2 regions of the Shewanella sp. M-Br genome follow, and region 2 is predicted to be linked to the other one. Evidence: predicted binding sites of a transcription regulator. Region 2 holds the regulator's gene; the other holds the start of a gene.
The links. The regulator MetJ, encoded in region 2, represses methionine synthesis genes. The targets are predictions, from matches to a motif close to TAGACGTCTAGACGTCTA.
Positions count from the first base shown of each region.

Region 1: metE (5-methyltetrahydropteroyltriglutamate--homocysteine S-methyltransferase) is a predicted target of MetJ. The motif match lies at 1,508-1,525, and genes of this name have one in related genera.

Region 1 is NZ_BJBV01000003.1:61,452-65,645, forward strand. Features, by position in the region: gene AAA952_RS03275 (HDOD domain-containing protein) at 1-450, shown strand, start outside; gene AAA952_RS03280 (LysR family transcriptional regulator) at 530-1,435, opposite strand; gene metE (5-methyltetrahydropteroyltriglutamate--homocysteine S-methyltransferase) at 1,636-3,906, shown strand; gene queG (tRNA epoxyqueuosine(34) reductase QueG) at 4,003-4,194, opposite strand, start outside.
Region 2 is NZ_BJBV01000011.1:144,122-148,315, reverse strand. Features, by position in the region: gene AAA952_RS11465 (bifunctional aspartate kinase/homoserine dehydrogenase II) at 1-41, opposite strand, end outside; gene metB (cystathionine gamma-synthase) at 53-1,216, opposite strand; gene metJ (met regulon transcriptional regulator MetJ) at 1,429-1,743, shown strand; gene AAA952_RS11450 (sulfite exporter TauE/SafE family protein) at 1,878-2,621, shown strand; gene nrfD (NrfD/PsrC family molybdoenzyme membrane anchor subunit) at 2,726-3,673, opposite strand; gene AAA952_RS11440 (4Fe-4S dicluster domain-containing protein) at 3,676-4,194, opposite strand, start outside.

The DNA of each region.
Region 1 (4,194 bases), on a different contig from region 2:
TACGCCTTTACGTTCTATTTAAAAGAACGCCTCGATGAACTGCCACAGCCCTATAAAAAGTTGGTCCAAGGTTATTGGAAGCTGACTGAAGATATTGCAACGGATGCGGTAGATAGCTTAGCGGATATGGAAGGTGTGGAGGTTGATGCTGACGAAGTACAAACCTTAGCTCTGTTCAGTGTGTTCGGCCAAATTATCGCACTGACCGCATTTGCCTATTTAAATGCTAATGCCGAACAGTCATTTCCTTTAAGTGTGATTAAGTCATTGATTGATAATCAACAACAGACCTTAACCATCGAAGCGTTCGAGGCGTTAGATCTCGATCAGGATCTGCGTCAAGAGTTTATGATCGCCCATAATTTGCGTCAGACCCGTAATCCTAATTCATCAGGGTTGATACTGCGCCGAGTCTTGTCTATGCGTGGATTGTTGATGAATCCGCTGTAATTTGTTGATGCTATGAAATAGTCATTTGACTCAATAAACAAGCCTGCATTCGCAGGCTTTTTACTCTATGTCACCCGCATTAATTCGTCTTCTGCTGGCGGGATAAACCTTCCCTCGCTACCAGTTGTAACCAATTTTGGATCAATGCAGAGTTAGCACTGTGGCGGCGATAGGCACCAAATAGCGGTCGTTTCAGACCTTCTTGGCCGAGTTTTACCGTAGCGAGACTCAGTCCATGTCCTTCATTAATCGACCAGCTTGGCAGTGCGGCTATGCCGTCTTTACAGGCGATGCGTTGCAATAACATCATGGTTAAATCACAGGTTTTTTGCTCGCCCGCCTCTATGCCCGCAGGTTCTAAAAAGTGGCGATAAATATCTAAACGTGTCAACGGCACTGGATAACTGATAATAGGCAAGTGTGCTAATTGCTTAGGGGTGACATAGGCTTCTTTCGCTAAAGGATGATCCTTAGCAACCACTAACTTCACTTCAAAATCAAACAAATGCTGGTAGGCGAGTGAATGCCCAGGCACAGGATCTGAGGTTAATACAATATCCAGTTCACTCATTTCTAAGGCATTGAGCGAGTCGAATAGGTGACGGCTCGACAAGTCTAACTCGGCTGCCGGATGATCTTGCCTAAATTGCTCCATTACAGGCATTAACCAGCGAAAACAGCTATGGCACTCAATGCCGACACGCAACTGATTGGTTTCGGTTTCCAGCCCATTCTTCAAATCTGTCTCGGTTTCTAACACCTTAGGCAAAATTTCTTCGGCCAGATGCAGCAGGCGTGCACCTTCTTGGGTGAATGACAGTGGCTTACTCTTACGCACAAAAATGGGCGAGTTAATCCTTTGCTCCAGCTCCTTAATCTGGTGGGAGAGGGCGGATTGAGTGACAAAACGTTTTTTGGCTGCGCCCGCCAAACTGCCGCTTTCTTTCAGGGCCATTAAGGTTCGCAGGTGTCTTAGTTCGATCATGTTCACTCCAAGTGAATTTCGCTCATGTTGTGCTTGAAATCAATTCGGTTGCTGGAATAGAGACTAACACAATAAACTTCTAGACGTCCAGACGCCCATTGTTATTTATCAAGGCTGAAATGCTGAAAAGTGCCAAGAGAAAACAATCTGGTGGGTGCAAGTGCCGAATATGGCTTATCTCAAATAAAGGAAGATAGAGTATGCAATTAAATAGTCTTGGGTTTCCCCGTATTGGGCGTCGTCGTGAATTGAAATTTGCCTTAGAAAAATACTGGCGTGGTGAGAGCACTCAGGCACAATTACGTGAAGTGGCGAGTGAACTTCGCCACACCCATTGGCAGTGGCAAGCTGCTGCGGGCATTGAGCAAGTTCCCGTAGGTGATTTTGCCTTTTATGATCAAGTGCTGACCTTAAGCGCGACTTTAAATGCCATTCCTGAGCGTCATCGTGGTGAAGGGGCAATCGATCTCGATACTTTATTCCGTGTTGCCCGCGGCAGAGCGCCAACGGGCCAAGATGCGCCAGCCTCTGAAATGACCAAGTATTTCAATACTAACTATCACTATCTGGTACCTGAGCTCAGCCAAAACCAAGTGTTTTCGATTGCCTATGAGCAATTTTTCGATGAAGTCAGCGAAGCGCAGTCCTTAGGTTATAAAGCAAAACCTGTGCTACTCGGCCCTGTTAGCTACTTGTACCTAGCTAAAACCGTGGGCCAAGAGTTTGATAAGTTAAGTTTATTACCCAATTTATTAACTGCTTATGCTGACATTTTGGCGCGTTTTGCTGCTCAGGGAGTGCAATGGGTACAGCTCGATGAGCCCATTCTCGCATTGGAATTGGATGGCGAATGGCAAGCGGCGATCACTGAGGCGTATCAAGCCCTCAGCATTACGAAGGTGAAGATCCTTCTTACCAGTTATTACGGCGGTATCGCACACCATCAAGCGCTGGTATCGGCTTTGCCTGTTGCGGGGTTGCATGTCGATTTAGTCACAGCGCCGGATCAATTGGCAGTCTTTGCCAATGCGCTTGGTCAAGATCAAATTCTGTCGGCGGGTGTGGTCAATGGTCGCAACGTGTGGGCGGCAGAGGCGGATTTGATTGCCGAACGCATAGGCGCGGTGGCCCGTGATCTCGGAGATCGCTTGTGGATCGGTACTTCTTGCTCACTCCTGCACAGCCCTGTGGATTTAGAGGTGGAAGCCACGCTTGAGCCCGCGCTGCGTCAACAACTCGCGTTTGCGAAGCAGAAATTACTCGAACTGGCCAATGTGCGCCAATTGCTACTGGCACCTGAATCGGTCGCGGCAAAAGAGATTGTGCAAACCTGTTTGGCGCGCCGTGAGGCGAAAGCGCAGGCCGCCGACAGTCAAGTGATTGCCCGCGTTGCCGCGTTGACATCTGCCGATTATGAGCGCGTCAGTGATTTCAGCGTACGCCAAGCAGTGCAGCAGCAGAAATACCGTTTACCTCTGTTGCCGACCACCACCATTGGCTCCTTCCCACAAACACCAGCAATCCGTGGACTACGCAGTCGTTGGCGCAAGGGCGATCTGAGTGATGCACAATATACAGAGCAATTGCAGCAAGTCACCCGCGATACTATCGACCGCCAGCTTAAACTCGGTATCGATGTGTTGGTTCATGGTGAGGCCGAGCGCAACGATATGGTGGAATACTTTGGTGAGCAGCTTGCGGGCGTTGGCTTTACCAAAAATGGTTGGGTGCAAAGTTATGGTTCACGCTGTGTTAAGCCGCCGTTGGTCTATGGTGATGTTAGCCGTCCAAAGGCGATGACGGTTGATTGGGCCGAGTTTGCCCAAAGTCTCACCGACAAGCCTGTAAAAGGCATGCTGACTGGCCCGGTGACGATTCTGCATTGGTCATTCGCCCGTGAAGATATCGGCCGCGATGTGATTGCGACTCAGCTGGCGCTGGCGATTCGTGATGAAGTGGTGGACTTACAAAATGCAGGTATTGGCATTATACAAATCGATGAGCCCGCCTTCCGTGAAGGTCTGCCATTGAAACAAAGTGAGTGGCAAGCCTATTTAGATTGGGCGGTCAATGCCTTTAAACTCAGCGCTGCTGGCGTGACTGATGAGACTCAAATCCACACCCACATGTGTTACAGCGAGTTTAACGACACGATTGCCGCGATTGCCGCCATGGATGCCGATGTGATTACTATCGAGACTTCGCGTTCACGGATGGAGTTACTCAATGCCTTCGAAGATTTTGAATATCCCAATGAAATCGGCCCCGGTGTGTATGACATTCACTCACCAAACACCCCAAGTGTGGAGGCCATGGTGCACTTAATCGAGAAAGCGGCGCAAAAAGTGCCCGTACGTCAGCTGTGGGTCAATCCAGATTGCGGCCTAAAAACCCGTACTTGGGATGAAGTTGAACCCGCACTGAAAAACATGGTCGATGCCACGCGAGAACTACGTCGCCGCCTTGGTTAATATTATGCTTGAGTGAAATATTTTTTTACTGAGTTTATTGAGTTAGTAACAGCGGATGCTTATGCATCCGTTGTTGTTTATTGCTTGCCGATTGACTTAAGCATCTCGCGGTAAGCCTTTTTCGATAATGCGCACCATGCGCTCGGTTTTGCGGCGGGCTTTTTGTTGTTCAGTTGCTGCGCTTTCAGCAAGGCGCGATTGCTGGGCATTAAGCGCCCATTCAATATGCTCACGCACTATCTCATCGATATCTTCGCTGTGATTGCGGGCGTTAAGTGCGGCAATAAT
Region 2 (4,194 bases):
AAACTGGAGCCACCAAATTTATGTAAGTGACAACGTGCCATCTATTATTCCTCTACTGACAAGCCGCAACGGCGGCTAATCCTGCTTGAATATCTGCAACTAAATCGGCGGCATCTTCAATACCCACCGATAGACGCAATAGGGTGTCCTTAATACCAGCCTCGAAGCGCGCTTGCGGCTCCATGGCTCTGTGGGTCATAGTGGCGGGCACTGCCACTAAACTTTCGACGCCACCTAAACTTTCCGCCACGCTAAATAAGCTGAGTGCACCTAAAAAGGCCACGACTTCGGCCTCGCCGCCTTTGAGCTCAAAGCTCAGCATAGCGCCAAAGCCCTGTTGTTGCTTGGCCGCAATGGCATGACCAGGGTGATCCGCAAGACCAGGGTAATAAACTTTGCTCACCACAGGACTTTGCGTTAATACCTCAACAATGCGCTGGGCATTGGCTTGATGTTCACGAATTCGCACCGCTAAGGTACGCAGGCCGCGCAGGGTCAGATAACTGTCGAAGGCTGACCCCGTTAAGCCTAGAGTGTTCGACCACCAATGTAAGCTTTCACCGATTTGCGCGTCTTTAGCGACCACTGCGCCACCGACCACATCGCTGTGACCATTGATATATTTAGTGGTGGAGTGGATAACGATATCCGCGCCTAACAATAGGGGTTGTTGCAATATCGGCGATAAAAAGGTGTTATCGACCACCACCAGCGCGCCGACCTCATGGCTCGCCTTAGCAATGGCTTCGATATCTACCACACGCAATAACGGGTTCGATGGGGTTTCGAGCCACACCATCTTAGGATTCTGCGCAATGGAGGCGGCTAACGCTTGGCTGTCGGTTTGGTCGACCACAATGAGCTTAAACTGGCCTTTCTTCGCCAAGTTGGTAAATAAACGGTAGGAACCACCATAGCAATCATGGGGCACAACTAATAGGTCATCAGGGCCGAGCAAAGTGGTCACTAAGGTGATGGCCGCCATGCCAGTGCACGTCACTATGCCAGTGGCGCCCTTTTCTAATTGGGCTAATGCTTCACCTAAAATGCAGCGAGTTGGGTTGCCTGAACGACTGTAATCGAATTCGCGGGGATTTTTATGACCATCGAAGGCGTAATTAGTCGACAAATAAATCGGTGGCACAACTGCGCCATATTGAGTATCGCTTTCGATACCCTGACGCACTGCCAGTGTGGCTAATTGACGCTCTGCCATGGGTGGACTCCTAAATTCGGTAGACTGATAGAGATGTCTGGACGTCTAAATGTACCTAAGCCCAACGCCATCGTCAATAGGCGTGAAGACGTTTAGACGTCTGAACATAAAGAAATCTGTTTGCAATCACAAAGAAATAGTAGCAATAATTTGACTGTTCTTTGTAAGGGTTTAAAATCTGCCCCGAATTTAGCGTTATAACAGGTGAGTCAATGACTGAATGGAATGGGGAATACATCAGCCCCTATGCTGAACATGGCAAGAAGAATGAACAAGTAAAAAAAATTACTGTGTCTATTCCGCTCAAAGTGCTTAAGGTCCTCACGGACGAACGTACTCGTCGTCAGGTCAATAATTTGCGTCACGCCACCAACAGCGAGCTGTTGTGTGAGGCATTTTTGCACGCCTACACTGGCCAGCCATTGCCCAACGATGAAGATCTGTCAAAAGATAACCCAGACAGCATTCCCGCCGAAGCCAAGTTGTTGATGGATCAAATGGGAATCGAGTGGGAAGACATGGAATAGCGACTCGTCGCTTTCAAAGTCATATCACAGTGCTCATCAATAGGGATCGTTAACGATCCCTTTTTGTTTATACCCAAGCGACTTCAAACTTTAAATTTCACCATCTTGAGTTGGTTTGGGATATAGGAAATCCTATGTTTTCTATGATAGATCCACAGACACTCGCCTTAGCCTCGCTGGTCGTGTTTCTGGGCGCCTTAACCCAAAGTCTTATTGGGTTTGGGCTTGCGGTTGTCGCCAGTCCTTTGCTGTATATCGTCGATCCACAACTTGTACCTGCGCCTGTTATTGCTATGGGTTTCTCCATCGCCCTGCTGACCTTAGTGCGTGAACGCGGTCACTTAGAATTCAATGGCTTGCAATATGCGCTCATAGGCCGCGTGCCCGGTGGTTTTATCGGCGCGAGTTTATTGCTGTTTGCGCCTCAACCCATACTGGGTTTATCCATCGCCGCCATTGTAACTGTCGCAGTGATCCTCAGCCTGAATAAATTCAGCCTGCCAGTGAATAAGAAAACCCTCTTCAGTGCGGGTGTGGTTTCAGGGATCTTCGGCAATATCGCCGCGATTGGTGGCCCGCCGATGGCGATTTTGTTGGCAGGCAAAGATGCCTCGCAGTTTCGTGCTGCCCTGTCGGCCTTCTTCATTTTTAGCTCCATGATTGCATTGGTCATTTTAGCGATCACTGGCTTATTAGAATTAAAACATCTGTGGCTGTCGTTGATGCTGCTCCCCTCAGTGATTTTAGGTTACTTAGTCGCAGGACGATTAGTGGGCCGTGTCGATAAAGAGAAGACAAAGATGGCGACGTTAGTCCTGTGCAGTATCAGCGCCTTAGTGCTAACGGTGAAGTCGGTTATCGAGTTATTACCCCAATAAGCGTCCTGCTTGTATTGGCAAATCATCTGAAGATTCAAACAATAAAAAGCACTGACATTGCCAGTGCTTTTCTTTATCTATCAATATCTAAAGCCAGCTTACACTCAGCTTAAATAGCTTTGCCCTGCGTACACAATAAAGTGTCTTAGAGCGAGTACGCCGGTTAAGCTCGCGCAGGCAACCATGATCATTGCGCCCTTAGTGTGGCGAGTCGCGGCGGGTAACAGCATAAACAGCAATGGAATACCAAAGCCAATTCCGACAACACCTATCCAGAACACGCTTGCCCATAGCCCAGACGTTAACGATGCTAAGGCCGCAGCAGCCGCGCCGCCCTTAAAGTACAAGGCGCAGAACAACATGAACAGGAACAGAATTTCAATCGCCATCACAGGCAATTCTAAACCGTGCATCTTCACTAAGGTTTTGTCGTGGCTGTCCGTCTTAAACATCAGCAACGCCAGTACCGCATTTGCCGCAGCGCCCGCCGATAGACCTGACACTAAAAACAGCGCAGGCAGTACCGCAGTGTTGAGCATAGGGTAAGCATTCATCGCCGAAATTAAGAAGCCAGTGTAAGCCCCCACGCCAATGGCGAGGACAAACAACAATACTTCAATCAGCTTTCGAAATGGCATAAGTAACTTAGCGATAGGCGCTAGGAAACCTAAACCCCATTTTGGTAAGTCATCCCGCAGCACAATAATGGCGTACGCAAAAGCTAAGGGAGAATACGCCAGCAGCGCCAGCACCCCGATTGCCATCACAGACTGGAAGTTATAGTGAATTAAGATCAACCAAAAGTGGAATGGTTTGGTTAAGTCAAACACTAAACAAGCTAGACCTAAGCTAATTGCTACAGGCCCAATAATGGCTGCCGCCTTAAGAATGCTGCTTTCAGCTCCCGCGCTGAGTTCCTTATTCGCCCAGCGCAAACCAATGCCAATCAGTAAACTGCCCGCGGATAACCCCGCCATAAACAGGTAAACGGCGATGACCCAGTGCCAAGTGACAGGATCATATTGCGCCATGTCGCCCCAAGTATTGTTCATAATCAAATCCCCCCTCTTTTGGTAGGAACGCGATATACCCTAGGTTTAGTGCCCAAATGGGTTTTATCTTGGTAAGTGATTTTAGTGTTGAGCATGATGGCCACTTCACTGCGTGGATCATTGGCATCACCAAACACTAAGGCATCGGTTGGACACACAGTCACACACGCTGGCTCTTCGCCCCGCGCTAAACGCGTATCCTTGCAGAAGTTACACTTATCCGCCGCCTTGGTTTCTGGGTTCATAAAGCGCACTTTATAAGGGCACGCTGCCACACAGTACATACAACCGACACACTTCTCGGTATGGATAGAGATAATGCCATCTTCACCCACATAGGCCGCGCCTGTTGGGCACACTTTAACGCAGGGTGCATCTTCACATTGCTGGCAAGATACCCTGTGATATTTGAAATGCAGATTGGGCATCTCACCAAAGGGGCCTTCCACACGCACTTGCAGACGAGTTACGCCTTCGGGTACGCCATTTTCACTGCGACACGCCACGTTACAAGCTTGGCA